Regions from separate parts of the Anoxybacillus kestanbolensis genome, predicted to be linked through region 2. Evidence: predicted binding sites of a transcription regulator. Region 2 holds the regulator's gene; each other region holds the start of a gene.
The links. The regulator LexA, encoded in region 2, represses DNA repair genes until DNA is damaged. The targets are predictions, from matches to a motif close to CGAACATATGTTCG.
Positions count from the first base shown of each region.

Region 1: uvrB (excinuclease ABC subunit UvrB) is a predicted target of LexA. The motif match lies at 7,698-7,711, and genes of this name have one in related genera.
Region 3: BO219_RS07180 (DNA endonuclease) is a predicted target of LexA. The motif match lies at 8,738-8,751, and genes of this name have one in related genera.

Region 1 covers NZ_MQAD01000008.1:46,229-56,857, forward strand. Annotated here, with positions in the region: gene BO219_RS07245 (YitT family protein) at 1-620, shown strand, start outside; gene cccB (cytochrome c551) at 680-1,003, shown strand; gene ftsE (cell division ATP-binding protein FtsE) at 1,164-1,850, shown strand; gene ftsX (permease-like cell division protein FtsX) at 1,840-2,733, shown strand; gene BO219_RS07265 (murein hydrolase activator EnvC family protein) at 2,753-4,018, shown strand; gene BO219_RS07270 (S41 family peptidase) at 4,193-5,629, shown strand; gene BO219_RS07275 (MerR family transcriptional regulator) at 5,670-6,098, opposite strand; gene BO219_RS07280 (PDZ domain-containing protein) at 6,277-7,443, shown strand; gene BO219_RS07285 (CsbA family protein) at 7,445-7,669, shown strand; gene uvrB (excinuclease ABC subunit UvrB) at 7,777-9,750, shown strand; gene uvrA (excinuclease ABC subunit UvrA) at 9,754-10,629, shown strand, end outside.
Region 2 covers NZ_MQAD01000005.1:103,899-114,527, reverse strand. Annotated here, with positions in the region: gene BO219_RS02915 (response regulator) at 1-149, opposite strand, end outside; gene BO219_RS02910 (cytochrome c biogenesis CcdA family protein) at 176-880, opposite strand; gene BO219_RS02905 (YneF family protein) at 994-1,206, opposite strand; gene tkt (transketolase) at 1,326-3,329, opposite strand; gene BO219_RS02895 (DUF896 domain-containing protein) at 3,475-3,705, opposite strand; gene BO219_RS02890 (YneB family resolvase-like protein) at 3,712-4,407, opposite strand; gene yneA (cell division suppressor protein YneA) at 4,423-4,725, opposite strand; gene lexA (transcriptional repressor LexA) at 4,874-5,491, shown strand; gene glnA (type I glutamate--ammonia ligase) at 5,540-6,874, opposite strand; gene BO219_RS02870 (MerR family transcriptional regulator) at 6,929-7,333, opposite strand; gene BO219_RS02865 (methionine gamma-lyase family protein) at 7,434-8,702, opposite strand; gene hflX (GTPase HflX) at 8,716-9,969, opposite strand; gene BO219_RS02855 (trimeric intracellular cation channel family protein) at 10,115-10,629, shown strand, end outside.
Region 3 covers NZ_MQAD01000008.1:26,266-36,894, forward strand. Annotated here, with positions in the region: gene flgM (flagellar biosynthesis anti-sigma factor FlgM) at 1-205, shown strand, start outside; gene BO219_RS07135 (flagellar protein FlgN) at 220-672, shown strand; gene flgK (flagellar hook-associated protein FlgK) at 685-2,220, shown strand; gene flgL (flagellar hook-associated protein FlgL) at 2,232-3,104, shown strand; gene BO219_RS07150 (DUF6470 family protein) at 3,119-3,673, shown strand; gene fliW (flagellar assembly protein FliW) at 3,687-4,124, shown strand; gene csrA (carbon storage regulator CsrA) at 4,137-4,379, shown strand; gene BO219_RS07165 (hypothetical protein) at 4,376-4,561, shown strand; gene flgL (flagellar hook-associated protein FlgL) at 4,701-5,906, shown strand; gene BO219_RS07175 (hypothetical protein) at 6,383-7,411, shown strand; gene BO219_RS07180 (DNA endonuclease) at 7,865-8,716, opposite strand; gene flaG (flagellar protein FlaG) at 8,870-9,232, shown strand; gene BO219_RS07190 (flagellar hook-associated protein 2) at 9,250-10,629, shown strand, end outside.

The sequences.
Region 1 (10,629 bases), on a different contig from region 2:
GAAGACAGTTCGGCATTAAAACGTTAGTTGGCACTGCTTTTTTGCCGTTTGTCGTATATTTGACGCGTGATGTCGCATCAGCAACAAACGACGCTCTACTTGGGGCGTTATTTGGCGGCATTGGCGTCGGTATAGGATTAGGGATTGTATTTCGTGGCCGGGCATCAACGGGAGGAACGGATTTAGCTGCTCAAATTATTCACAAATATACGGGTCTATCGTTAGGGACATGCGTCATTTTAATTGATGGCTTAATTGTTTTAACAGCTGCACTCGTCTTTGACTTAGAACGGGCGTTATATGCACTCATCGCGTTATTTGTGACGAGCAAAACAATTGATTTTGTTCAAGTTGGTTTCGGTAATTCAAAAATGGCGATGATTATTACAGAAAAAGAAGAACAAGTGCGTGAAGCGATTTTGCATAAAATTGACCGCGGTGTGACAAAACTACATGCATACGGCGGATATACAGAAAAAGAGCGGCCTGTTCTTATGTGTGTCGTAGCACAAAGTGAGTTCACAAAATTGAAACAATTGGTGAAAACCATTGATCCGTCTGCGTTTGTCGTCGTTATGGACGCAGCGGAAGTGCTTGGAGAAGGATTTAAACGTGTCTAACATAAAAATGATGCGATATAATAGAAATATATGAAAATGTTTACAAGGGGGACGCATATATGAAGAAGAAGCTATTCGGTTTGTTCGCTAGTACGGCGATTGTGTTAGCGGCCTGTGGTGGCGGAAATACTGCAACAGAAAAGCCAGCGACTGGTGGAGAGGCGGTTTCAGCTGCTGAATCTTTGTATAAAAAATCATGTGCAAGCTGTCACGGCCAAAACTTAGAAGGTGGCGTTGGACCTGCCCTTGATAAAGTAGGCGGAAAATATTCACAAGACGAAATTAAAAACATTATCACAAACGGTCGTGGAGGCATGCCAGGTGGCTTACTTCGCGGTGAAGATGCTGATAAAGTAGCAGAATGGCTAGCTGCGAAAAAGTAAGAGGATGCGATTTTGTGCATCCTCTTTTTATTTGTAACAGTGTTGAAATATAACTGTAAATAAAATTCGCCCCCTTTTTGCGACAAATGATGATATAATGGACGAGGTAAGAATTTTGCAGGAATATGTAGAAAAACATCGAATACTTAGGTGGTTGCTTATGATTGAAATGCAAGATGTATATAAAACGTATCCGAACGGAGTGATCGCATTAAACGGCATTTCCGTTCGCATTAAGCAAGGTGAATTTGTATATGTCGTCGGTCCGAGCGGTGCTGGGAAATCGACGTTTATTAAAATGATGTATCGCGAAGAGAAGCCGACAAGCGGCAAAATTATGATTAATGGCGTGAACTTAGCGAATATAAAAGACAGTAAAGTGCCATTGCTTCGCCGAAATATCGGGATCGTCTTTCAAGACTTCAAGCTTCTTCCAAAGTTAACGGTGTATGAAAACGTCGCGTTTGCTTTGGAAGTCATTGAAGAATCGCCAAAAAACATTCGCAAGCGCGTCATGGAAGTGCTTGACTTAGTGCGACTAAAACATAAAGCGCGCTTTTATCCAGACGAATTGTCTGGAGGAGAGCAACAGCGGGTGTCGATCGCTCGTTCAATCGTCAACAACCCAGCAATTGTTATTGCTGATGAACCGACGGGAAATTTAGATCCAGATACATCTTGGGAAATTATGGACATCTTCGAGCGCATTAACGATCGTGGGACGACCATTGTGATGGCGACGCATAACCGCGAAATCGTCAACACGATTCGCAAGCGTGTCATTGCGATTGAACGCGGGAAAATTGCACGCGACGAAGTGAAGGGGGAATACGGTTATGAAGCTTAACACCCTTCGTCGTCATTTTCGTGAAAGTTTAAAAAGTCTCGGACGAAACGGTTGGATGACGTTTGCGTCCATTAGTGCTGTTACGGTGACGCTGTTGCTTGTCGGTGTGTTTCTCGTCATTATGCTCAATATTCAACATATAACGAAGCAAATTGAGCGCGATGTTGAAATTCGCGTGCATGTTGATTTAAGTGCAACAGACGCAGACAAAGATGCGCTTCGAGCCAAGCTTGAAGCTCTTTCTGGCGTGGAAAAAGTGGCGTATTCATCTAAAGATGAAGAGCTACAAAAATTGATTGAAAGCTTTGGAGAAGATGGTCAATCGTTCCGTCTATTCGAACAAGACAATCCGTTGAGCGATGTATTTATTGTGAAAGCGGAAAATCCGCTTGATACGGAAAAAATCGCAAAACAAATTGAAACTTTGCCTTCTGTCAGCAAAGTCAAATACGGAAAAGGACAAATTGAAAAGCTATTTGCGGCAACGACGACGATTCGCAACGTCGGATTGGCGCTCATTGTCGGATTATTATTTACGGCGATGTTTCTCATCTCAAATACGATTAAAATTACAATTTTTGCCCGTCGTCGTGAAATTGAGATTATGAGATTAGTAGGGGCGACTAACGGATTTATTCGCTGGCCGTTTTTCCTCGAAGGGCTATGGCTTGGCGTTTTCGGAGCAGTTGTTCCGATTGTGATCGTTCTTTCAGCGTACTCGTACGTATTTGATTTATTATATCCAAAGTTGAAAGATACATTTTTTCAATTGCTTCCGTTTTATCCGTTCGCATGGCAGTTGGCAGCTGTGCTCGTCTTATTAGGTGCATGTATCGGCATATGGGGAAGCATGATGTCCGTCAGACGATTTTTGAAAGTATAGAAAGAGAGAGGGGTTTACGGTGCGAAAAAGATGGGGAACGATGGTAGCTACTGCAATACTTCTTTTGTCAAGCGTTGCTGCGCCTGCATATGCGGTAACGAATCGGGACATTCAACAAAAGAAACAAGAAATTCAAAACGTACAACAAAAACAGTCTTCGATTGAAAGTAAACTACAACAGTCGCAACAAGAAATTGAGCGATTGAAAGCAGAACAAGAGCAATTAGATGCAGAAATTAAAAAGCTAGATTTAGCGGTGGAAGAAACGAGCGCGAACATTCGGACGAAACAGCAAAACATTGAAGAAACGAAACAACAAATTGTTGCGCTTCGAAAAGAAATTGAGGAAGTCACAGCGCGCATTGAACAGCGCAATGAATTGTTAAAAGAACGCGCTCGCTCACTGCAAGAAAGCGGCGGTGTCGTCAGCTATTTAGACGTATTGCTTGGTGCGAAAAGCTTTAGCGACTTTATTGACCGCATGAGTGCGGTGGCGACGATTTTTGAAGCGGATCGTCAAATCATTAAAGAACAAGAAGCGGATAAAGCGTTAAAAGAAGCGAAAGAGAAGGAATTAAGTGACAAATTAGTCAGCTTACAAGAACAACTGACTGATTTGCAAAAGTTGAAACAAACATTAAACGAACAAATTGCAGCGAAAGAAAAATTAATGGCACAGTTAAAAGAAGAGCAAAAACATGAAGAAGAAAAACAGCTCGCTTTAGAAGAAGAAAAAGAGTTGCTTGAAAAACAAGAAGCGGCGATGAAAAATCAACTACAAGAAATGATTCGTCGCCAAAAAGAACAGGAAGAAGCGCGCAAACGAGCATTATCAAGCCGCGGATCGTCATCAGAGAGCGGTGGCAGTTTGCCTCCTGTGTCGAACGGTGCGTTTATGCGTCCAGCGAACGGTCCAATTACATCGACATTTGGCCCGCGTTGGGGTGAATTCCACTACGGTGTAGACATTGGTAAGCGTGGTGCTAGCGTTCCTGTCGTGGCAGCTGCTGACGGGTATGTGTATCGCTCCTATTACTCCTCAAGCTATGGAAACGTTATTTTTATCATGCATTATATTAATGGACAAGTATATACGACCGTATATGCTCACTTAGAATCGCGTCTTGTCGGTGAAGGACAAAACGTCAGCAAAGGTCAAATGATCGGCTATATGGGCAACACAGGTCGTTCGTTTGGTGCGCACTTACATTTTGAGTTGCATCGTGGGCCTTGGAATGCATCAAAATCGAATGCGGTAAATCCAATGCAATACGTTCCGTTTTAAAGCACAGCTTGCCTGCTGTGCTTTTGCGTATTGGTTGAGAAAATGGTACGCTCGGTGTAAAATAAATACATCTTCATCAGTTATGAACAGTACAAGCTATTCATATAATGAAAACAAACAGGCATCGCACACGGTGTGATGCCTTTCATGTATCGAAGGGTGAGGAGGCAAAACATGAATAAAAAAACAATCGCAGCACTCATGGCTTTATCGATGTTGTTCGGATCTGGGGTGACGTATGTCGGGATGCAGTCGCTTTCTTCCGATACGTCAACGATGACGATCAACATCCCAACAACAACGGAGAAGCCATCGAACGAAGAACTACAAAAAATTGAACAAGCATACAGCATGATTAAACAAAAATACGTTCAAAACGTAGATGAAAAGCAGCTCATTGACGGTGCGATTCAAGGAATGATTGCGACGTTAAAAGACCCATACTCCGTTTATATGGATAAAGAAACAGCGGAGCGGTTTAACGAGTCGCTTGATTCTTCTTTCGAAGGAATTGGAGCGGAAGTGAGCATGGTCGACGGCAAAGTGACGATCGTTGCTCCATTTAAAGGATCGCCTGCGGAAAAAGCTGGGCTCCGTCCGAATGACCAAATTATTAAAGTGAATGGGGAAAGTTTAGAGGGGCTTGATTTGTATGAAGCTGTCTTAAAAATTCGCGGAAAAAAAGGGACGGTTGCTCGCTTGGAAATTATTCGCCCTGGTGTAAACGGTGTATTGACAATTGATGTCGTTCGTGACGAAATTCCGATCGAAACGGTATATGCATCAATGAAAGAAGTAAATGGCAAACAAATTGGCTACATTGAAATTACATCATTTGCAGAAAAAACAGCAGAAGATTTTAAAAAGAAGTTATCCGAGTTTGAGAAAAAAGGAATCGCAGGGCTCATTATCGACGTGCGCGGCAATCCGGGAGGGTATTTACAAAGCGTGGAAGATATTTTAAAAGATCTTGTTCCGAAAGATAAACCGTACGTGCAAATTGAAGAACGTGATGGCGATAAACAACGCTTCTTCTCCAATATAACGAAGAAAAAAGATTATCCAATTGTTGTGCTTATTGATAACGGAAGCGCCTCAGCATCAGAAATTTTAGCCGCAGCGTTAAAAGAAGCGGGTGGCTATCCGCTTGTCGGTGAAAAAACGTTTGGAAAAGGAACGGTTCAACAAGCGTTGCTGATGGATGATGGCAGCCATATTAAATTAACGTTATATAAATGGCTCACACCAAACGGAAATTGGATTCATCAGAAGGGCATTGAACCAGATGTGAAAGTGAAGCAGCCAGACTTTTTCTACGCTCATCCGCTTCAAATCGATAAGCCGTTGGCATATGACATGAACAACGAACAAGTGAAAAGTGCACAACAAATGTTAAAAGGTCTCGGTTTTGACCCAGGTCGCGAAGATGGCTACTTCAGCAAACAAACGGAGCAAGCCGTTCAATCGTTCCAAAAAGCGAATGGCTTACAAGTGACCGGAAAAATTGATAAGCAAACAGCGAATATGTTGCAAACAAAAGTGATGGAAGCTGTTCGCGACGAGCGATACGATGAACAATTGAAACGGGCATTGCAACTCATTGCGAAATAAAACATATCCCCCTGCCCATGTTGAAGGCAGGGGGAAACTATTATAAAAAGAAGCTAATAATGCCACGTCGTTTTTGTTTTGTTGGTTGCTCGATAGCTGGTTCGATTTGTTTTTGTTTTTCAAGTTGTGCGATGCGTTGTTCGAGCTGTTGCATATATTGAAGCATTTCTTCCATTTCTCGCCGATGTTGCAATAGTTGAAACGAGACGACGTCATCTGCTTTTTGTTCGATTTTCCGTTCCAGTTCGTGTAATCGTTGTTCTACTTCTTCCCAATCGACATGTTCCTTCTCTTCTTCCTCTATGCCGAGAAACTTATATTTTTCTAGTTGTTCGACCGCTTCGTTCGTAAACACATAATGTCCTGCCTCGTTTTTTTTGCATGGAATGTTATATTTTTTCACCCAACGTTGCACCGTTTTTGTTGATACGCCAAGCCGTTTAGCTACTGTACTCGTTTTTAGCTCCATCGTTCCACGCTCCTCCTCATCTTATATGAGAAAACAGTTAGACACTTCTTTTGAAATTCCTTTTACCTTGACAAAACTAGTGTTTATTCGGCAAAGAAAGTGAATTTTCGTCAACAATAAATGCTTGAAATTTGTTACAATACAAAATAGATGATCGGAAAAAATGGAGATGATGGAAATGGAATTATGGGGACTAGAATGGTTGAAAGCATTCGGAACGTTTTGGCTGCAACCGTTGTTATATTATGTAATCATATTTGCATTTTTTATTGGATGGCGTCGCGTGCAACGCGAGCGGCGCGATTTTCATACGCGCGTCTATCGTTCTTCTCGTGAGCTGCGTGCGATCGTTCGCTCACGCAGTTGGTTTGCCATTGTTTTTTCAATTGTAACCGTTGGCGTTGGACTTGTCATTCCGAATGATACGCTCGTTTTTTGGACGATTGTGACGATCGTATGCAGCTTTATGATGCAGCTCCGGCTTTTATCGGCTGCATATATCGGGAGCATCGTCATATTTACTATTAGTTTTTTGGCGCAAATGGAGTGGGCACAGCCGTTTTTTGTTCGTTTCTTCCCACACGTCGCACAAACGAGTGTAACCGCCTTAGCGCTTCTTATGGGGTTGCTTTTGTTTATCGAAATGTGGCTCGTTTACCGCGAAGGAGCAGAACTCAGCTCTCCGCAACTTGTGACGAGTAAGCGAGGGCTTACGATCGGTGAGCAAGTTGTTCAACGGCTTTGGATTGTTCCATTAATGATTCCTGTACCAGGAGATGGTGTGCAATCGTTTGCTGCTTGGTGGCCGATCATTGCAGGTGGTGACGCATATTCGTTTGTGCTAGTACCGTTTTTACTCGGTTTTTCTCAACGCGTACAAACAGGAATGCCTGTTCATTTGACGAAATGGACAGCAAGACGTATCGGTTGGCTCGCTACGGTTGTTAGTTTGCTAGCGATTGCTAGCTACTGGTGGGAGCCGCTAGCGATCGTTGTTGCAGTTGTCGCTATTTTATGGAGGGAATGGATTGCTTTATCAGCGAAATTGTATGAACAAAAGCGGCCTCCGTATTTTACAAAACGAACGAATGGGCTTGTTATTTTAGGCGTGTTGCCGGATACGCCAGCACATAAAATGGCGCTTTCGGTCGGAGAAGTAATTGTGAAGGTAAACGGTATACCGGTCGTGACGGAAGATGAATTTTACGCAGCATTGCAACATAATCGTGCATTTTGTAAGCTAGAAGTATTAAACGAGAGCGGAGAAGTTCGCTTTGCGCAATCGGCTTTATTTGAAGGCGAACATCACGAACTTGGACTGTTATTCGTAAGAGATGAGGGATAGTATGTGGTTTTTGTTAGCGTTAATTGTACCGGCGTTGCTAGTTATTTTATTTACGCGGGTGACGTATAACCATTATGTCGGAACGTTGCTTACTGTCGCGTTGCTCGTAGCATCGTATGTGAAAGGATATACAGATCAATTGTATGAAATTGTTGCTGATATAGCGTCGCTCATCGTCGGATTTTTGTATGCTAAACGCATGGTAGAAAAGCAAAAACAGTCGTAAACCTGTCCATATGGGCAGGTTTTTTCATAGAATATTTGTTCGTATTTTTCGCTTTTCGATTCGTGAATATGGTACAATGAAAATAGAAATGAAGTGGAGGGACGATTGTGGACACATTTCAATTAGTATCCGCTTATAAGCCGCAAGGTGATCAGCCGAAAGCGATTGCCGAACTCGTTGCAGGCATTCAACAAGGAAAAAAACATCAAACGTTGCTCGGAGCAACAGGAACAGGTAAAACGTTTACGATTTCTAATGTCATTCAACAAGTCAATAAACCAACGCTCGTCATCGCTCATAATAAAACGTTAGCGGGGCAGCTATATAGCGAGTTTAAACAATTTTTTCCTAACAATGCTGTTGAATACTTTGTCAGCTACTATGACTATTATCAGCCAGAAGCGTACGTGCCGCAAACGGATACGTACATTGAAAAAGATGCGAGCATTAACGATGAGATCGATAAATTGCGCCATTCCGCGACGTCTGCGTTATTTGAACGACGTGACGTGATTATTATTGCGAGCGTTTCATGTATTTACGGGTTAGGTTCGCCTGAAGAATATCGCGAACTTGTCGTTTCGCTTCGTGTCGGCATGGAAATCGAGCGGGATCATTTGCTTCGTCGCCTTGTCGACATCCAATATGAACGAAACGATATTGATTTTCGCCGCGGAACGTTTCGCGTGCGCGGAGATGTCGTTGAAATTTTCCCTGCGTCACGTGATGAGCATTGCATTCGCATTGAGTTTTTTGGTGACGAAATTGAACGCATTCGCGAAGTAGATGCATTGACGGGGCATGTGATGGCAGAGCGAGAACATGTGGCGATTTTCCCAGCATCGCACTTCGTCACGCGTGAAGAGAAAATGAAGCTAGCCATCGAAAATATTGAAAAGGAATTAGAAGAACGGCTTCGCGAGCTGCGTGAACAAGGAAAATTGTTGGAAGCGCAACGACTCGAACAGCGGACGCGCTACGATATTGAAATGATGAAAGAGATGGGTTTTTGTTCGGGCATCGAAAACTATTCGCGCCATTTAACGTTGCGTCCACCGGGTTCAACGCCTTATACGTTACTAGATTATTTTCCTGATGATTTTTTAATTGTCATCGACGAATCGCATGTGACGCTGCCGCAAATTCGCGGCATGTATAACGGGGATAAAGCGCGAAAAGAAGTGCTTGTTGAACACGGCTTCCGTTTGCCGTCGGCGCTCGATAACCGGCCATTGACGTTTGAAGAATTTGAACAAAAAGTCAATCAAGTCATTTACGTATCTGCGACGCCAGGTCCGTATGAGCTTGAACATTGTCCAGAAGTCGTCGAGCAAATTATTCGTCCGACAGGGTTGCTTGATCCAACGATCGACGTACGGCCAATTGCGGGACAAATTGACGATTTAGTCGATGAAATTCAAAAACGTATCACTCGTAAAGAACGAACGCTTGTGACGACGTTGACGAAAAAAATGGCGGAAGACTTAACCGATTACTTAAAAGATATTGGCATTCAAGTGGCATATTTGCATTCAGAAATTAAAACGCTTGAGCGAATTGAAATTATTCGTGATTTACGATTAGGAAAATATGATGTGCTCGTCGGCATTAACTTATTGCGAGAAGGACTTGATATTCCAGAAGTATCGCTTGTCGCCATTTTAGATGCGGATAAAGAAGGCTTTTTACGTTCTGAGCGTTCACTTATTCAAACGATTGGACGGGCGGCGCGCAACGCTAACGGTCACGTCATTATGTATGCCGATACGATCACAAAGTCGATGGAAATTGCGATCAATGAAACGAAGCGACGTCGCGCGATTCAAGAAGCGTATAATCGCGAGCATGGCATCGTACCGAAAACGATTCAAAAAGACATTCCAGATGTCATTCGTGCGACATTTGCTGCGGAAGAAAAAGAAACGTATGAAACGAAAGATGTTCGTCATTTATCAAAAGAAGAGCGTGTTGCGTTCATCGCCCAACTTGAACAAGAAATGAAAGAAGCTGCAAAAGCGCTTCATTTTGAACGTGCGGCAGAACTGCGCGATCTCATTTTAGAACTGAAAGCTGAGGTGTAGCGTATGGATCACATTATCGTCAAAGGAGCGCGTGCACACAATTTAAAAAATATTGATGTCGTCATTCCGCGCAACAAGCTCGTCGTGTTGACGGGATTGTCTGGATCAGGCAAATCATCGCTTGCATTTGATACGATTTATGCAGAAGGACAGCGGCGATATGTCGAATCGTTGTCGGCATACGCCCGTCAATTTTTAGGGCAAATGGATAAACCGGATGTCGATTCGATTGAAGGTTTGTCACCTGCCATTTCAATTGATCAAAAAACGACAAGCCGCAACCCACGATCAACAGTTGGAACAGTCACAGAAATTTACGATTACTTGCGCTTACTGTTTGCACGCATCGGTCGCCCTGTTTGTCCAACACACGGCATCGAAATTACGTCGCAAACAATTGAACAAATGGTTGACCGCCTGATGCAATATCCAGAGCGGACGAAAATGCAAATTTTAGCGCCCATCGTCTCTGGCCGAAAAGGGACACATGTAAAGACGTTAGAGGAGATTAAAAAACAAGGATATGTGCGCGTCCGAGTTGATGGGGAATTGCGCGATGTATCAGAAGACATCATACTTGAAAAAAATAAGAAGCATTCGATTGAAGTGGTCATCGACCGCATCATCATGAAAGAAGGTATTCAGTCGCGCCTGGCTGATTCGCTTGAAGCGGCGTTGAAGCTTGCGGACGGTAAAGTGCTCGTCGATGTCATCGGACAAGAAGAGTTGTTATTTAGTGAACATCACGCTTGTCCGCACTGCGGTTTTTCAATCGGTGAACTAGAGCCGCGTTTATTTTCGTTTAACAGCCCGTACGGTGCGTGTCCATCGTGCGACGGATTAGGAGCAAAACTGGAAGTCGATCTCGATTTAGTCATT
Region 2 (10,629 bases):
ACCACGTCTGGCTTTAACTCTATATATAATTCAACAGCTTCCCTTCCGTTTTCCGCTTCCCCAACCACTTCATGATTTGCTTTTTTTAAAATATTCGCTAATGTCATGCGCATAAATTTTGCATCATCGACAATTAAAATTCTCGCCATTTCCTTTCCCTCCACACCCTAAGAAACTAGAAACCTGTAAAGCCACCAAATATGTTTGTCATATAAATCGTAATTTTCGTCATCCAATCAAAAAACAGTACAACCCCCATGCCTATCATGACATATCCGCCGACTTTCATTAGCTTAACATGATGTTTCCGAATCCAACCCATTTTCCCAATAAAAAACGATAAAAGCAAAAAAGGCAAAGCAAAACCGAGTGAATAGGCGGTCATATAGACAACGCCTAAACTCGGATTTGTCGCTGCTAGAGCAATCACGGATACTAAAATCGGACCTGTACACGGCGTCCAACCGGCAGCAAACGCCATGCCAATAAGGAAAGATCCGATATAACCTGATGGACGTTGTTGAAAGGATAAACGACGATCCGTCATTAAAAAGGTCGGCTTAAAGATGCCGATAATAACAAATCCGAAAAACACCATCAGTATTGCACCAATTTGCCGAATAAGATCTTGGTACGTATGAAAAAAACGTCCAAGAATCGATGTGCCGAAACCGATCGCAATAAAGATAAAAGAAAAACCGAGCAAAAAAAATAACGTATGTAACAAACTTCTTTTTTGTAACAATGCATAATCAGACTTTAAATCACTAACTGAAATTCCCGTAATATATGATAAAAAGGCTGGGTAAAGCGGCAAACAGCAAGGAGAAATAAACGACAACACACCTGCCCCAAACGCAACAAACAGTTGAATGTCCATATGATTGGCACTCCATTCTTTCTTCATTTAGCTATATTTTATCAAAAAAATACAAATACGGGCAACAGCTTCTTTCCATGCTAAAAAAGACACTCGTTGTGAGTGCCTTACCTTTATTTCAACTGATTGTTCATCGCTTTCATCATTTGGTTGATCTTTTTTTGCGATGGCGTCATACCCATTTGCATCATCATCATTCGAATCATTTGTTCATTAATCGGTGGATTTTTCTTTAAGTAGTTCATCATTGTTTTACGCGCGATAAAAAATCCGAGCGCAACGCCAGCAGCAAGCGCTACAATGCCTACTAAAATCATTTCCCACATATTTTTTCCTCCTTCATGTTGTCTACATTACACTATACTAAACAATAATGGTTTGTACAATATGTTCAGTAAAAAATCTTCGTTCGATAATAAAACGGGGAGCACATCTCCCCGTTTTATTATTTACTTAATAATGCTTTGACTCGCGCTACAACGTTTTCTACTGTAAATCCATATTCTTGCATAATTTTTTCACCAGGTGCTGAGGCCCCAAAGCGATCGATAGCTAAAATATCTCCTTCGTCACCTGTATAGCGTTCCCAACCAAGCGACGCGCCCATTTCAATCGCAAGACGTTTTTTCACATGCTTTGGAATGACGCTTTCTTTATATTGCGCTGATTGCGCTTCAAAACGGTCCCACGAAGGCATACTTACAACCGAAACATGAATTCCTTCATTCGCTAACGCTTTTTGTGCCTCTACTGCTAGGCTAACTTCTGAACCAGATGCTAGCAACAGGGCTTGTACTTCTCCTTGAGCTTCAGAAACAACATACGCTCCTCTTTTCACTCCTTCATACGCACGCTCTGCTGTTGTCGCTAGCGTAGGAAGGTTTTGACGTGTCAACACAAGCGCTGTCGGACGATCCGTAGATTCTACCGCTAACCGCCATGCAGCTGCTGTTTCGTTCGCATCTGCCGGACGAATGACGCATACATTTGGCATCGCTCTTAATGAAGCGAGTTGTTCAATTGGCTCATGCGTTGGACCATCCTCACCAACAGCAATGCTATCGTGCGTAAATACATATGTGACAGGCAATCCCATAAGTGCAGCAAGTCGAATCGCTGGACGTAAATAATCTGAAAAGACGAAGAACGTACCACCGTACACTTTTACACCGCCATGGAGCGCCATACCATTTAACGCTGCGCCCATCGCAAATTCACGTACACCAAACCAAATGTTACGACCTTCATAACTTCCAGGTAAGAAGTCTCCTGCTCCTTTAATCAACGTTTTATTTGAACCTGCTAAGTCTGCGGATCCACCTAAAAATTGTGGCACAACTTTTGCGATAGCATTCAATACTTCTCCAGAAGAAGCACGTGTTGCCAGATTCTTCCCTTCAGCATATACAGGCAACGCTTTTTCCCAACCTTCAGGAAGTTTACCTTCAATCGCCATTTTTAGCTGTTTCGCTAAATCTGGATATGCTTTTTCATATTCAGCAAATAAAGCATTCCACTCAGCTTCTTTTTTCTCTCCGGCTTCTTTAACTACTTTTTCAAAATGAGCATATACTTCATCTGGAACGTAAAAATCTTCTTCAAACGTCCATTTATATGCTTCTTTTGTTAACTTAATTTCATCTTTACCTAGCGGAGCGCCATGTACATCTGCTGTTCCCGCTTTGTTTGGTGAACCATAGCCGATTGTCGTTTTTACTTCAATTAATGTCGGACGTTCTAAATCTTTTTGAGCTTCAGCAATAGCTCGGGCAATTTCCTCGATGTTATTGCCATCTTCGACACGAATATATTGCCAGCCATACGCTTTGAAACGCTGTTCTACACTTTCTGAAAACGAAAGATGTAATTCGCCGTCTAGCGAAATATCATTCGAATCATAAAGAACGATGAGGCGGCCGAGTTTCAAATGCCCCGCTAACGATGCAGCTTCTGCCGAAACCCCTTCCATTAAGTCGCCATCACCACAAATGGCATATGTAAAGTGATTGATCATTTCGAACTTATCTTTGTTGTACGTAGCTGCTAAATGACGTTCTGCCATCGCCATTCCAACAGCCATCGCAATTCCTTGTCCAAGCGGACCAGTTGTTGCTTCGACACCTGGGGTATGACCGTATTCTGGATGTCCCGGTGTTTTACTTCCCCATTGACGAAACTGCTTAATATCTTCCATCGTGACGTCGTAACCACTTAAATGGAGCAAGCTATACAATAGCATTGAACCGTGCCCTGCTGACAGCACAAAGCGATCGCGATTAAACCACTTTGGATTGCGTGGGTTATGATTCATAAACTTCGTCCATAGTGTGTACGCCATCGGTGCTGCGCCCATCGGCATACCCGGATGACCGGAATTAGCTTTTTCGATAGCATCAATGGACAACGTACGAATCGCCGCAATCGATAATTGTTCAATAGAGTGTGTCATCGTCTTCATCCTTTCATTTGCAAACATGTTCATCTTTTATGATATAGAAAAGTGCGTAAAATGTACAATGCTTCACAACATTTTTTTTGACAAACTGACGAAAAAAGAGAACATCTATACTCGTATGTTCTCCATGATAGGCGTATTAATGCAGGCGTTTTTTCTTACTATCCTTTAATTTTTGGGGAGTGACATCGTTTCCGTTCGGATCAATGACTTTCACGGCATGCAACGTTTCGATCATTGACGCACGAAACGCCGCAATATACTCTGTACGAAGTTGGAGTTGCTCTTGTTTTTCTTCGTCCGTAAGACCTTCCATTTTTGCTTTTTTAGCTAATGCATTAATTCGTGCAATTTTTTCAGAAGATAACATTCAACCTCATTCCTTTGTATTGATTTTTTTGCTCGTATCATCATACAAAAACTTTTCTTTGTTGACAAGTTGTTCGTGTTCTTTGTATCGCCGATGAACAGTCGCTTTAGATACATCATAACCAAATGAACGAAGCGTAGCCGCAATTTCTGTAAACGTTAAGCCATTTTGGCGTAAACGAACAATATCTTCAATCGGCACATCTTTCCGATCGCGTCCAGCGTGTTCACCAATGTTGCGCAAATTGTTTTCTGGACGATATCCGTTTTGGACAGCTCGTTGCATACCGCGTTTAATTTTTAAATTATGTATCTTTCTTTGGTATTCTTCAACAATACTAATAATCTCTAACACCATCGAGTCTGCTTCTGATAATTGAAGCTCCCCGCGATGACTTACCGTATAGACGCGAATCCCTTCCTTTTGTAAACAACGAAGAAGAGCAATTTTTGCATTTCCTCGTCCAAGTCTTGTTTCATCTTGAACGAGAACGACGTCGATGCGATGTTGTTTCATCGTATCAAGCAACTCCATAATTCCTTCGCGTTCAATGTCGTAACCACTTGCCTGTTCTTCAATGATCTTGATCACATTCATTTCGTATTCCTTAGCAAGTTGCTGAAGCTCTTCTTTTTGTCTTTGCAGCGATGTTTCTTGTGCCTCTTTTGTCGTACTTACACGACAATAAATAATCGCGTTCATCCGTCATCCCTTTCTTTATGGTTTATTAGCAACAAGCTGATTTTCGCTATTTGATTTTAACACAGGAATGACAATTTTCTCACCAACGATCAATCGATCGTCTGAACGTTTATTCACTTTCATTACCCATTCAATGAACTGTTGCCGTGACAATTGATGTTCATGTTTATATTGCTCTGCAAGCTCCCATAGTGTATCGCCAGCTGATACCGTAATCTCCACATATTTTTCTTTATCAACAGATTGTGTGACATGCACAAATGCCCATACAAACAAAAAGCTAAATAAGATCATTATTACATAATGTATTTTGCTCATCAAACCTACCCCCTTAGAACATTTGTTTGTATTTATGATAACGAGAACTTTTGTTCGTGTCAACTATTTTTTCGAACTTATGTTTGTGTTAACATGTGAATTTATGTTATAATATGGACAAAGATTGAATAGGAAGAGGTGTATAATAGTGGGAAAATTATCAAAACGACAACAACAAATTTTGGACTTTATTAAACAAGAAGTGCGCACGAAAGGGTATCCACCATCAGTAAGGGAAATTGGCGAGGCAGTTGGTTTAGCTTCAAGTTCTACCGTTCACGGACATTTAGCTCGTTTAGAAAGCAAAGGGTTCATTAGACGTGATCCAACAAAACCTCGCGCCATTGAGATTTTGGACGAACATGAATCCATCCCGAGAACAAATGTCATCAATGTCCCAATTGTTGGAAAAGTCACAGCCGGACAACCAATTACTGCAATTGAAAATATTGAAGAATACTTCCCCCTCCCAGAACGGTTCGTCTCACCAGATGATCAAGTATTTATGTTGCAAATTGTCGGAGAAAGCATGATTGAAGCCGGTATTTTAGACGGAGACTACGTAATCGTCCGTCAACAACAAACAGCAAATAACGGGGATATCGTTGTAGCGATGACGGAAGATCATGAAGCGACAGTAAAACGGTTTTTTAAAGAAAAAGATCATATCCGTTTGCAGCCTGAGAACTCTTCAATGGAGCCAATCATTGTCCAAAACGCTACAATTTTAGGGAAAGTCATCGGTGTATATCGAACTATTCATTAAGAAAGAAAAAGAAACGGAAAAAAGCTAACGGAAAAACCGTTAGCTTTTTTAGTAAAGGCTCATATATTGTTCACGTTCCCACGGATGCACAGCTGTACGGAACATATCCCATTCAATTTCTTTCGCTTCAACAAAGTGTTCGAATAAATGTTTACCGAGCGCATTAACAATTACTTCATCCGATTTTAAGTTTTGGAGCGCTTCTACTAATGTCGCAGGTAAGTCAACAATACCTTCCTCTAAACGCTCCTCTTTTGTCATCACATAAATGTTGCGATCGACTGGCGCAGGTGGCGTCAACTTGTTTTTAATTCCATCTAGTCCGGCCGCCAATAATACAGCCATGGCCAAATATGGATTAGCTGCAGGATCCACACTACGCACTTCAATTCGTGTGCTCATGCCGCGCGATGCTGGGATACGAATAAGTGGGCTACGATTACGTGCCGACCATGCAACGTAACAAGGTGCCTCATATCCTGGAACGAGACGTTTATATGAATTTACTGTTGGGTTCGTTACCGCTGTAAAGTTTGGCGCGTGTTTTAACACACCTGCGATGAACTGTAATGCTGTTTCGCTCAGTTGTAATTGACCATTTGGATCAAAGAAAGCATTTTCACCATTTTTAAAGAGCGATAAGTTACAATGCATACCAGATCCGTTTACACCAAAAAGTGGTTTTGGCATAAATGTCGCGTGCAAACCGTGTTTACGTGCAACAGTCTTGACGACAAGCTTAAATGTTTGAATGTCATCACACGCTTTTACCGCATTTGCATACTTGAAGTCAATTTCATGTTGCCCTGGCGCAACTTCATGGTGAGACGCTTCAATTTCGAATCCCATCTCTTCTAATTCTAATACAATATCCCGTCGGCAGTTTTCTCCTAAATCGGTTGGTGCTAAGTCAAAGTAACCGCCATTATCGTTTAACTCTAATGTAGGCTCTCCTTTTTCATCTAACTTAAACAAGAAGAACTCTGGCTCTGGCCCTAGGTTGAACTCTGTAAATCCGAGCTCCTCCATTTCTTTTAGTACACGTTTTAAGTTGTAACGCGGACACCCCTCAAACGGTGTACCATCCGGATTATAAATGTCACAAATAAAGCGTGCCACTTTTCCTTTTTCAGCTGTCCATGGGAAAATAACGAATGTATCTAAATCTGGGTACAAGTACATATCTGATTCTTCGATGCGAACAAATCCCTCGATCGATGATCCGTCAAACATCATCTTATTATCGAGCGCTTTTTGTAGCTGGCTCACTGGAATTTCTACGTTTTTAATCGTGCCGAGAATGTCAGTAAATTGCAAGCGAATATACTTTACATTCTCTTCCTTTACAATACGAAAAATGTCTTCTTTTGTGTACTTAGCCATACATATTCCTCCCCCAAAAATGAAAAGATCATTTATGTTAAAAACATAAATCCTTTAATGAAAAAAACGAGCGATATCGCCTTGACGAAGTGAAGCGCGATTAAAGCGACCTGCTTGCATCAGCTCGGCACGCAAAAGTTTGCGCAACTCCGCTTCCGACAAATCTTGCTTCATGACTTTCGGCGCAACAGGTGGCGTTGCTTCAGCGTGTTGTTGCTGACGTGAAGCAAAAATTTGTTTAATTCCCGCCAAATTAACCCCTTGCTCGATTAGATCTTTAATTTCAAGCAACCGATCCACGTCATTAAACGAGAACAACCGCCGATTACCTTCTGTCCGTGCAGGTGAAATAAGACCGTGTTCTTCATAATAGCGAATTTGTCGCGCTGATAAATCTGTTAACTGCATAACGATACCGATAGGAAATAACGGCATGGAGCGACGAATGTGACTATTCATGTCGACCCCTCCTTACGTAATACGTATTTTTATTTTATTATATGTTAGTTTATATGTCAATGACACGTTACATCTTATCACATGTTTTTTTCTGAAAATTTTATAATTGAATCAACTGTTTTTCAAGCAACTGATCAATCGCCATGCAAACAGCGATTTTGACATGTGAGTACGTTAGTCCCCCTTGGACGTATGCAACATATGGAGGCCGAATCGGGCCATCGGCGGATAGCTCAATGCTTGCACCTTGTACAAATGTCCCTGCCGCCATAATGACGTCATCCTCATAGCCTGGCATATAGTTCGGGTATGGGGTGAAATGGGCATTGACTGGTGATGCAAATTGAATCGCCTGACAAAATGCAATCATTTGTTCTGCATCATCAAATTGCACCGATTGAATTAAATCTGTACGTACTGCATCCCACGTTGGATACGTATTCATTCCAATCCGTTCGAGCATCGCTGATGTGAAAACCGCCCCTTTTAACGCTTGTCCAACAACATGCGGAGCTAAGAAAAAACCTTGATACATTTCTTGCAAACTATATAAAGAGGCGCCTGCCTCCCCCCCGATTCCCGGAGATGTCATGCGGTACGCACACATCTCGATACATTCGCGTTTACCAACGAGATATCCTCCCGTTTTTGCTAATCCGCCACCTGGATTTTTAATAAGTGAACCCGCCATTAAATCGGCACCAACATGGCACGGCTCTTGGTTTTCCACAAATTCTCCGTAACAGTTATCAACAAACACAATAACGTCTTGTTTGATTGCTTTGACAAAATCAATCATCTCTTTTATTTCGGCGATAGTGAACGATGGTCGAGGATCGTACCCTTTCGAGCGTTGAATACCAATCATCTTTGTCCGTTCGTTGATCGCCTGTTTGACCGCTACGAAGTCAACTTTTCCTTCTGGAGTGAGCGGTACACTTTGATAGCCGATATGAAACTCTTTTAACGAGCCGATACCTTTGCCACGAATGCCGACAATTTCTTCGAGTGTATCGTACGGTTTGCCAGTGATGTATAAAAGCTCATCGCCGGGGCGCAAAATGCCAAATAAGGCAATCGTAATGGCGTGCGTACCGGAAATGATTTGCGGACGAACGAGCGCCGCTTCCCCACCGAATACGTCCGCATACACTTTTTCAAGCGTATCACGTCCGATGTCATCATAACCATATCCCGTTGATGGAATAAAATGAGCATCGCTCACTTGATGGTGACGAAAGCTCTGCAAAACGCGATATTGGTTATAGTCGATCCGCTCTTCAATTGCCCGATGAACCGGTGCAATTTGTACTTCAACTTCTTTGACGAGCGCTTCAATTTTTTCTCCATGAGTTAAATGTTGAAACATAAAACAACCCTTTCTATTTTTGATATGTTCTTAGTTGTGCTAAAAGTGGATGTTCCGGCAATAAATAGCCGCTACACTCGTACATACCACTTTGTTCATTGAAATACATATGTTGTACAATTGTTTCTGCTTTTAGTTGTGCAAGCAATTTTCCTGCAAACGACGGAATCGCTACATTATAATGTTCCATCGCCTCTATCATTTTTTGTTCAATAAAATGGCGCAAGGTTTGGACGTCTTGTTCATGAAAGGCACTCACTAACAAATAGTCCGTTTTCGGGCTTGGCACGAAGCTCGGAAGGACGATGTCGCGTTTATTATACACGGTAGCAATTGGAATAGATGTCGCCTCCAACTCCTCAAGCAAGCGGTAAACAGTTTGTTCATGTTGAATATAGTCCGGATTGGACGAATCGACAATATGTAAAATCAAATCAGCTTCTTTCACTTCTTCTAACGTCGAACGAAACGCTGCAACAAGCGTTGTCGGCAAGTCTTGAATAAAGCCGACCGTGTCCGTCAACAGCGCGGTGTAGCCGCTTGGCAGCACAAGTTTTCTAGTGAGCGGATCTAACGTAGCGAACAATAAATTTTCTTCCAACGCATCTGCGTTCGTTAGGCGGTTAAAAAGCGTGGATTTTCCAGCGTTTGTATAGCCGACGAGCGCAATTTGAAACACAGCATTTTTTTTCCGTCGCTCACGATACCGTTCACGATGTTCGACGACCGCTTTTAGCTGCGCTTTAATTTCATCGATGCGACGGCGAATATGACGACGATCCGTTTCTAGTTTCGTTTCCCCCGGTCCCCTCGTTCCAATTCCACCACCTAAACGAGAGAGTTCTACACCTTGCCCGCTTAACCGAGGCAAGATGTATTGTAACTGAGCAAGCTCAACTTGCAATTTCCCTTCTTTTGAACGGGCTCGGCTTGCGAAAATGTCTAAAATAAGCTGCGTCCGATCAATGACACGCACGTTTAATACCTTCGTTAAGTTGCGGTTTTGGCTTGGTGACAATTCATCATTAAAAATAACAACATCTGGTTCAAACTGTTCAATAAGTCGAACAAGCTCTTCCACTTTTCCTTTACCAATATATGTAGCCGGATGGATCGTGTCCCGCTTTTGCGTAAGCTGGATAACGACTTTACCGTTTGCCGTATGAGCGAGCGAAGAAAGCTCTTCCATTGAATACGAAAACCGCTCATCATCGACATGTGGTAATTGACACCCAACAATAATCACTCTTTCTTGTTCTTTTTGCATATTTTCCCTCTTTCCTGTTGAACGTCTGTTCTCATCATAACAAATCTTATGTAAAAGTGCTATGACTGAAAAATGAGCATTGATTTTTTCGTATTTTACACATAAAATTTTAACGTGATGTTACATGATAGAAAGGAATGCAACGATGACTTGGGAAGTATTAAGTATGATTGGCACCATCGCCTTTGCGATTAGCGGAGCCATTGTTGCTATGGAAGAAGAATACGATATTTTAGGTGTGTATATTCTCGGAATTGTAACTGCATTCGGCGGCGGTGCTGTACGCAACGTATTAATTGGTGTACCTGTATCGATCCTTTGGCAGCAACAAACTCTTTTTTTGATTGCGTTTATTGCGATGACGATTGTCTATTTGTTTCCGCAAAAAATGCTACCACATTGGCAGCGGTGGGGGAACTTTTTTGATGCCCTCGGTCTTTCAGCGTTCGCTATTCAAGGAGCGCTATATGCTGTTCAAATGAATCGTCCGTTGAGTGCAGTCATTGTCGCTGCTGTATTGACCGGGAGCGGTGGGGGAATGATCCGCGATGTATTGGCGGGAAGAAAACCGCTCGTATTACGGGATGAAATTTATGCTGTGTGGGCCATTGTCGCTGGCATTGCAGTCGGAACCGGGATCGCACATTCTTCAATTAGTTT
Region 3 (10,629 bases), on a different contig from region 2:
GAGGATAGAGAAGCCAACAAAAGCAACGAAAAAGACCGATCAAGTCGAAATTTCAAGTGCGGCGAAAGAGCTGCAAGAAGCAGCGAAATTTTATTCAGAACGGTTAGAAAAAGTGGAACGGTTAAAAGAAGAGATTGAGTCGGGCACGTATAAGTTAGATGCGCGCGCTGTAGCTGAAAGCGTGTTGCGTTATTATAAACGATGACGAGGCGAATGAACATGATCGATTTAATGCAAAAGCTGCTGAAACTTCACCGCGGTTTACTTCAGCTCGCTAAACAAAAAACAGAAGCGATTAAAAAAAGCGACGTTGTTACGTTGCAAGACATGATGAATAAAGAGCAAACATACGTCATGGCCATTCGTCAGCTTGAGAGCGAACGAATGCGCCTTCTTGCCCATCTACATGAAGAAGAGCGGACGATTCGGCGTTATGCGGAGCAGTTGGAAGAGACAGAACGTGCAACATTGCTTCAACTAGCAAGCGATTTAAGTGAAACTATTGCACGGCTAAAAGAGCAAAATGAACTGAATATGCAGCTGCTGCAACAGTCGCTCCAATTTATTCATTTTACATTAGATTTGATGATACCGAACGAACAAGATGTGACGTATGACCCGAAGCGAACGGATGAATTGCCGCCACGGTCGTCATTTGAAGCAAAAACGTAAGGGGGTTTTTTTGTGCTTTCGACATTTCACGGATTAGAAACGGTGCGGCGTGGGATGACTGCCCAACAACAAGCGCTTTACGTTACCGGCCATAACATCGCCAATGCGAATACGCCGGGATATTCGCGCCAACGCGTCAACTTTGAACAAACGCCGCCGTATCCGTTTGCGTCTCAAAACCGCCCCGTCATGCCAGGACAAATGGGAACAGGCGTGGAAGGGGGCACGGTGCAACGGATGCGCGAAGAATTTTTAGACGTGCAATATCGCGGCGAGAATATGAAATACGGCTATTGGAACACGCGTGCGGAAGCATTGTATAAAATGGAAGAAATTATGAGCGAACCGTCAGATGAAGGGTTAGCGAAAACGCTTGATCGTTTTTGGCAGTCGCTACAAGATTTAGCTGTGAACCCTTCAAACTCAGGTGCTCGTTCGGTCGTTCGTCAGCGCGGTATTGCGGTAGCAGAGACGTTTCATTATTTATCTAGTTCACTTAAGTCGATTCGCGATGATTTAAAAAATGAGTTAGACGTCACAGTAAAAGCAGTAAATTCATTAGCGCGTCAGCTTAATGATATAAACAAACAAATTAGCGAAGTAGAAGTACACGGCTATTTGCCGAACGATTTATATGATGAGCGCAATCGGCTGTTAGATGAGTTGTCGCAATACGTAAATATTAAAGTTACACCTGTATCAAGCGGTGGTAGTGCATTAAAAATTGCGGAAGGACGTTTTACGGTAGAGTTAGTAGATCGAACAGGAAGCACTGTGATAGGTACGCTTGTTGATGGGCGACTAGGACAAGTAAATGAGCTTCAACTAAGCTATCAAGACAATGTGACAAAAACAGGGCCAATTGTTGGCTTTTCACTTGGAAATACACCGTTTTCAACATTTGAACGTTTGAAGGAAAACGGAAAAGTAGGTGCTCTTCTTTATTCGTATGGGTATAGCGAAGATGGGGGTACAACGACGAAAGGATTGTATCCTGAAATGTTAGGCGATTTAAATGCGATGGCGAAAGCGTTTGCGGATCAGTTTAATACCGTTCATTCAAATGGGTGGAGTGTAACGGAGATAAAAAGTAACACAAAGGATGGGAAAACATTTTTTACTTACGATCCGAGTGATCCGGCTGGAACGTTAGATGTTGCACAAATCATTAAAGATTCACTCGACAACATTGCCGCGTCAGCAACAGGTCAAATCGGTGACGGAAGTAACGCTCAAGCGTTAGCTGAAGTGAAAAATGGTATGATGAACATCGCTGGCAATACGACAACAATTCAAAACTTTTATGAAAGTTTAATTGGACAAATGGCAGTCAACGCGCAAGAAGCGAAACGATTGTCTGAAAATAGTGAAGTGCTTCGCCAATCCGTTGATGAACGGCGCATGGCGGTCAGTTCCGTATCGCTTGATGAAGAAATGATGAACATGATGAAATTCCAGCATGCGTATAACGCCTCTGCACGTATGATTACAATGATTGATCAAATGTTAGATAAAATTATTAACAATATGGGCATCGTTGGAAGGTAGGTGAATAACGAATGCGCGTCACACAAATGATGCTTGCAAACAATACGCTGCGCAATGTAAGCAAAAGCTATGATAAGCTTGGCACGTATCAGCAACAGCTCGCGACGGGGAAAAAAATTCATCGTCCATCGGAAGATCCGGTCGTGGCGATGAAAGGGATGCATTATCGTACAAGTTTAACGGAAATCGAGCAATTCCAGCGCAATTTGTCGGAGGCGTATGCGTGGATGGAAAACTCAGAATCGGCGCTTAATCATACGACAAATGTTTTGCAGCGCGCTCGCGAACTCGTTGTGCAAGCGAAAAACGGCACGCTCGGTCAAGAAGACCGCCAAGCGATTGCGCGCGAAATTGAACAGTTGAAAAAAGACTTAGTGCAAGTGGCGAACACAAAAGTGGCAGGAAAGTATATTTTTAATGGCACAAACATCGAACAGGCGCCGGTCAAAGACGGCTCGCCTCCGACTGTCAATAATAACAACGATGATTTTATGGTCGAAGTGGCGAAAGGGGTAAAATTAAAAATTAATGTCACCCCAAACAATGTGTTTAACCAAGATTTGTTTAATACGTTACAGCAAATTGAGAACGAATTAGCTAACCCAACCGGGAATTTAGACAATTTGCTTTCCCAATTAGATGGTCATTTAAACGACGTACTTGCAGAACGTGCAGAGCTTGGTGCGCGCGTCAATCGTTTAGAGCTCGTGGAGCAACGTCTTGCCGAACAACAGCTGATCGCGAAACGAATGATTTCTGATAACGAAGATGCGGAGATTGAAAAAATTATTACAGAATTAAAGTCGCAAGAAAGTGTGCATCGTGCAGCGCTCTCTGTCGGAGCACGCATCATTCAACCGACGCTCGTTGACTTTTTGCGTTAAGGGGATGAGTTAGAATGAAAATCCCGCAACTGACGATGCAAGCGACGTTTCCGCAACTATCCATTACAGTTGAGCGCGGATATATGCATATGCGTCAACAACAAGCTGAGATGTCGATTGAACAACCGAAACCGCAGCTTGAGATGAAAACAACGCCACCGCGCCTCACGATTGATCAAACCGAAGCGTGGGCAGATATGGATTTAAAGCACATTTTCCGTCGCATTGAAGAAGCTGCGCAAGACGGCTATGCCAGTTGGTTATCGTATTTAGAAACGACAGCGATACAAGGCGATGAATTAATGCGCATTGAACAAGGCGGCGACGTGCTTGCGATGCAAGCGCAGGCGAATAGCGAACGACCGCCTTTTGATTATAATGTCGGGCTTATTCCACGCCCATTTAGCGTGAAAGTCAGTTTTGAGCCAGGACATATCAATATGAACTGGCAAACATCAAATGCTCGTATTCATATTGAGCCACGCCTTGTGCAAATCGATTACAAACCAAACGTTGTGCATATTGACTTAGCGCGTCACAACAACTTGCGCATTGACGTGACCGTATAAATGAGGGATGAACATGAATATTGAAACGAAATATCATGGAACAGTTCAGCTTTCTCAGTTGGCACTCGTTTCATTTGAAAACGGACTACCGGGCTTTGAACATGAAAAACAATTTGCGTTGCTTCCGATTCACGATTCACCATTTACAATTTTACAATCAATACAAAATAAAGACGTGGCGTTTGTCATGATTGAGCCGTTTTCGTACTTCCCAACGTACGAAGTCGAGTTAGACGATACGACGTGTGAGCAGTTGAAAATACAAAAAGAAAACGACGTGGCGCTCTATGTCATTTTAACGGTCGCGGAACCGTTTACAAATACGACAGCGAACTTACAAGCGCCTGTCGTCATTAACGTTCATGAACGAATCGGCAAGCAAGTCATTTTAACAAATACACCGTATAAAACGAAACATCGACTTTTTCCAGAAACGGTTGAGGCGAAATAAGGAGGCGAGGACATGCTTGTATTAACACGTAAATTAAAAGAAGCGATTCAAATCGGCGATGACATCGAAGTCGTCGTTCTCGCCATCGATGGCGACCAAGTCAAGCTCGGCATTCGCGCACCGAAACATATCGATGTGCATCGAAAAGAAATATATCTCGCCATCCAAGCAGAAAATAACGCTGCCTCTCTCGCCTCTATAACTTCGCTTCAACAGTTATCTGATCAATTAAAGAAAGGGGGGAAGAAACAATGAGCGTTAGCATCGGCGGTGTTCAAATCCCCGGCGTCATTGCGCGCATCGTCCAAGACAATAAAGCGATCGCGGAACAAGCATTAAACGAAATTGTTAACAAACATAAAGACGACCCAGCTCGCATCGTCAAAGAAATTCAACAACCATCGCCGTTTTCACAATTTCTTGACATTAAAGTATAAAATTTTTTTCTCAACCTATTAAACTTTGAAAAAACGAGCCGATAATAAATGTGAGAGCAAGAAAGAAGGGCGGCCGACTTCAATCTTGCCAACTAAAAACCACAAGGACGTGGACAAACATTCAAGGAGGAAAAAAACAATGAGAATTAACCACAACATCGCAGCGTTAAATACGCATCGTCAATTGACAATGGGTACTAACGCAGCTTCAAAATCAATGGAGAAATTATCTTCAGGTCTTCGCATTAACCGTGCAGGTGACGACGCAGCAGGTCTTGCCATTTCTGAAAAAATGCGTGGACAAATTCGTGGATTAGAGCAGGCATCTCGCAATGCTCAAGATGGAATTTCAATGATTCAAACTGCTGAAGGTGCGTTAAACGAAGTTCACTCTATTTTACAACGTATGCGTGAACTAAGTGTACAAGCTTCAAATGATACAAACACAGCTGATGATCGTCAGGCAATCGGTGATGAACTTGTACAGTTAAAAGACGAGATCAACCGTATTTCTAACACAACTGCATTCAACGGTAAAAAACTATTAAACGGTAGCTTATCTACTTCTTTAGATGCGACTTCTGAAACAAAAGTTGGAACAATTTTAGGTACAGGTGGTAACGGTGTTACTGTAAACAATGTTGATGTTTCAAAAGCGGTTTCTGGAACAACTTATACATTTACAGCTTCTGGTGCTGACTTAACATTAACGGCTACAATTGCAGGTAAAACAGTTTCTGAAACGGTAACAGTTTCTGACATGACGACAGCTGGCTCTCAAACAATTAACTTCTCTACACTAGGAATTAGCCTAGAGTTAAGTGGTGGAGGAGCTGCTAATGATACAGGTGCAAACATCGCAGGTCAGTTTGCTGCTGCGGCTAACGATACAATTGTGACAGCTGCAGGTTCAGGATCAGCTCAATTCTTAATTGGAAGTAACGGTGACGCGAATGAGAACTTAACTGTATCATTTGATAAAATTGATGCGACAACGTTAGGTTCTGGTGCTGGTAACATGCTTTCAGACAAAATCGTAGACAATACAGCTGTTGATACGAAAGCAAAAGCTGACGCATTAATTACAATTATTGATGATGCCATTAAAACAGTTTCTAGCCAACGTTCTTCACTTGGTGCAGCTCAAAACCGCCTAGAACACACAATCAACAATTTAGGAACATCTGCTGAGAACTTAACAGCAGCTGAGTCTCGTATCCGTGACGTTGACATGGCGAAAGAAATGATGGAGTTTACGAAAAACAACATTCTTTCTCAAGCAGCACAAGCAATGTTGGCTCAATCCAATCAAATGCCACAAGGCGTATTACAGTTACTTCGGTAATTTGATTGGAAGGGCGTCTAGCTTGGAAACGAGCTAGAGGATGACTGGGTGAATTGCTGGGAAGTCCTAAAGCTTTCCTTGCCACAACGTAGCTGGAAACGGCAGACGTGACGGCTTGAAAAAAGGAAAGATGCAACAATGGACAATCAGCAGCCAAGCTCCTGTGGCGAAAGCCTGGAGAAGGTTCAACGACTAGGACATACCACCTAAGGCGAAAAGCTATGGTGATGAAGTCCGTAGGGAAACTCCCGAAGTGCCCAGCCCTTCGCTAGCCGAATGGCTAGAAAGGTGAAGATATAGTCTACACAACGTTCGAAAGACGTTGCGGCATGGCAAGCCAACCAACAACCACAAGGAGTTCTGCAACTTCTTCGTTAATTTTAGATTATTTGAAAGGGACTCTAGTTTTGCTAGGGTCCTTTTTCATAATTAGAGCAGATTAATAGAAATTAAATATTTTGAAAAGAGGACAGTCAATGGTTATCACAAAGACAGAAGAGGATTTTATAATTTCTCCTAATATTGAAGTTGCTACTTTTAGAAATGATATTCAATTATTAAATTTAGTACAAACGGGGATGCAGGTTCTAAATTCAAATTTACTAAATTTAGATATGGCTACATTTTTACGGGATGCGTATAAACTAGGTCAGATAAGCCTTAAAGCAATAATCGACGCTAAAAGGAAAAATGGAGATTACATTGAGATACATCGTAAGCAGGTTAATTGGCTCGTAAATTATTTTTATTATTTAAGTGAACTTAGAAAAAACAATATTTCGTATTCTTACTGTCCGGTTTTAAATCAACATCCTTTGGAAGTAATTAATGGAGAACTTATAGGAAAAGAGCATTTAATCAATGCGTGTACTCCAGAAAGAAAAAAAGATATATCCTCGTCCTATGGTGAGGGTTTGGGTTTTCTATTACTAGCAAGTTTACCGAATGTTTCCCCATTTGGAGTGTTGAAAATCATTAATGGAAAAGAATCAACTCCAGACTTTATTGTTATTAATAAATTTAAAAAGGTAGTTATGCTTTCAGAAGTAAAGTCCTCAATAAATGATCGACCTTCAGATCCAAAGGATCAATTATCTAAATACTCGAGTAATATAAGCGGTTTAGGTATTCAGGTGAAATTTAATAGTGGAAAATCCCCTGTTGAAATCATACTAAAAGATCCTCAATATAATATTTTAGATGGAAGTATTGTTTCCTCAATTTATACTAATATTACTATACTAGAAAGTCTTTTGAGAATAGAGGAAAAAGATATCGTAAAAGTAAAGAATCCTGAGTGGGCTAGAGAGGTTGTAAGACTATTCAAAGGTATATTAGAAAATAATCATTTAGAGAGGATGGAAAAAATAAATATCAATGAAGTGATTGTGGATAATTATTTTTTTACCGGGATTGATAAGTTGGATCATTTTTTTAATTTATATTTTGATTATAAAGAAGATGGTAGTAAAGGTTTTGAAAAGATATTTAAGATTATAGTTTGAAATAGAATAAGAGCCAATAGTTATTATACAAGTGCTGTTAAAATTGGCACAAGAGGACAGGCGTCTTGTAACGGATGATGTAATTGTTGGTTTAGTTACCATAATTTACCAAAGTTTCATCAACCACAACGTAACTGGAAACGGTCAGCGTGAAGGTCTGAAAATGATGAAGATGAAACAAAATGGATAATCAGCAGCCAAACTCCTGTCCCGAAAGGGTGGAGAAGGTTCAACGACTAGGACATACACCTAAGGCGAAACGCTATGGTGATGAAGTCCGTAGGGGAAGCAAGATAGCCGAACCGAAGCGCCCAGCCCCTAACAGGTGAAGCTGAGGGTGAAGAGATAGTCTACACAATGTTCGAAAGACGTTGAGGCATGGCAAGCCAACCAACAACCACAAGGAGTATTACAATTACTCCGCTAATAAAGCAAAAAGAGGCCTTAGGGTTCCTAAGGTCTCTTGTTTATTTCTCTCCATTTATACATCACAGACCAGTAGCTTCGTTGCAATGCGTCTGCAATTTCTTGAATAGTTGCCCCATTCTTTTTCATCTTTTTTATAAGTTGTATCTCTTCGTCCGTGTAATTTTTCCAACGGTCAGCGCTGCTTACTACAATGTTGAAATCAGGTTGCTGCCTTTTCCATTTTTCCTTTTCCATTTGCAAGCGTTCGTTCCAATTTGTTTTGTAATACATGGATGGGCAATCGAATGTGATGGGAGAAACAAGATCTAAAAATAAAAACGTATCTTTTACAGACGTTGTTTTTAAGATCATCCCTTGTCCATCTTTTCGTTTGCTCAGTCGGAAAATAACGTTAAAGAATTTTAAAATGTGGTTCTGGAGTTGTTCAAGTTCTTTTGGTGGGTAGCATTGCAAGTACAAATAAATGTGTGGTGTTAGGTAGATGAGTTTTTTTCGCGCGTTGACTGTTGTAGAGATGCAAAGCGAGCCATCATCCATGTACAGCACAGCCAAGAAGTATGGTAATGTACAGTATCGTAATAAGTGGATCGGAATATGCTTTATTCCTTTCTTATCATAAAAATGTGGATAGAGTGTTGTGAATAAAGGTAAAGAAGCAGACCGAACACAGTTGCTTTTTTCTGATATATAGAGTAATCCATCAAAAAATGATATTTTCCATTTGCGGTATGCTTGTTGATCAAGTCCGAAATGCTCACGATAACTATGGTTTTTTCTCCGACTATTCGGGTAGATTTTTGTAATTTCTCCGTCCCCAATAATGCTTGCGATGAGTATGTTTTGTTGAATAGGTGTCAAATACATGAAATTATCCACTATACCTACCTCCTACCTAAAAGAACATATGTTTGCTTTTATTATAGCATTTATTTTTTATGATCAACATAGTTTTTCCTCTCCCCCTTCAAATATCCCTTCCTCCATCCGATATAAACAGTAGAAACGTATATGTCAAAGGGGCGAATGATGATGATTGAACGTATTTCTTCTTCTCTTTCTTCCACATATATGCATGAAAAAACAACGACAGAGCGTCCAGCAGAGCAGCAAAAACAAGAGCAAACCACTCTACAGCAAATGAACGCAAAACAAGAAGAAGAGCGCATCTCGAAAGAAAAACTTGAAGAAATCGTGAAAGGAATGAATGAGTTTTTACAGCCGAGCCATACGTCGTTAAAGTTTAATGTGCATGAAGATTTGAAAGAATATTACGTTCAACTCATTGATGATCGAACAAAAGAAGTTGTGCGTGAAATTCCGCCGAAAAAGCTGTTAGATATGTATGCGGCGATGATGAAGTTTGTCGGGTTGATTGTTGATCGAAAAATTTGAGAGGATGGTGAGAGGGCATGAGTACAATGCGTATCGGTGGCTTAGCGAGTGGTATGGATATTGATCAACTCGTCAGCGATTTAATGAAAGCGGAGCGCATACCTCTTGATAAGCTGTATCAGAAAAAGCAAATTTTAGAATGGCAACGCGATGACTATCGTTCGATGAATACGTTGCTTCAAGATTTGGATAGTTATATTTTTAATAACTTAACGCTGCAAAGCAATATGCTCAAAAAAAAGACAACAAGTTCTGATGAGAGTGTTGTGACGGCAACAGCGAATGCTTCTGCAGCGAATATTAGCACGAATTTAACGGTTACGAAAGTCGCTACGTCGGCCACTTGGGTTTCTGAAGCTTCAGCTAGTTATACACCAAGCGGTACAGATACGACGCTGAAAATTAACGTAACAAATGGGGACGGAACGAGCCCAACAAACCCTGTAACCATTACAATTGCAGCGAACTCATCGTTAGATTCAGTCATTGCTCAATTGAACAGCAATAACGACCTCGGCATTAGTGTGTTCCATGATACGCAAACAGGGAAAATTTCGATTATGAAGAAAGATACAGGTGCCTCAGCAAGTTTAGTCATGGGGGATGCAACGACAGCTTCCTTCTTCCAAAGCCTCGGGTTTACAGGTGCTGCAGATGGCGGGGAACTCACAGGAAAAACGGCAGGAGAAGATGCTCGATTTACAATTAATGGATTAACGACATCACGTTCGTCAAATACGTTTACCATTAATGGTGTGACTTATACGTTGAAAAAACCAGGATCATCGACGATCACCACTTCGACAGATACAGATCATATGTTTAATACCATTAAAGGTTTTGTGGATAAATACAATGAAGTCATTGGAAAAATTAACTCAAAAATATCGGAAGAGCGTTATCGTGACTATACGCCGTTAACGGATGAGCAAAAAGAAGCGATGACAGAAAAACAAATTGAATTATGGGAAGAAAAAGCGAAAAGTGGACTTCTGCGTCGAGATTCGATTTTATCAAGCGGTTTAAGTCAAATGCGGTTAGATTTGTATAGCCAAGTGAGTGATCCAAGTGTTAACAGTAATTATGACACGCTATCTGAAATTGGGATTACGACATCAAGTAACTATTTGGAAAACGGAAAACTGATTATTGATGAGACAAAGTTACGTGATGCAATCGAAAAAGATCCAAATGCCATTTATAAACTGTTTAACGCTAGTGGGGCTGATTTCGACACCAAAGGGATTGCGAAACGTTTGCGTGATACCATCAAAAATACGATCGGAAAAATTGAAGCGAAAGCTGGAAAAACGATTTGGACGAACAATCAGTTTGAAATTGGGAAAAGCTTAAACGATTTGGATCAGCGTATTGATGACTTCGAGGATCGATTAAAA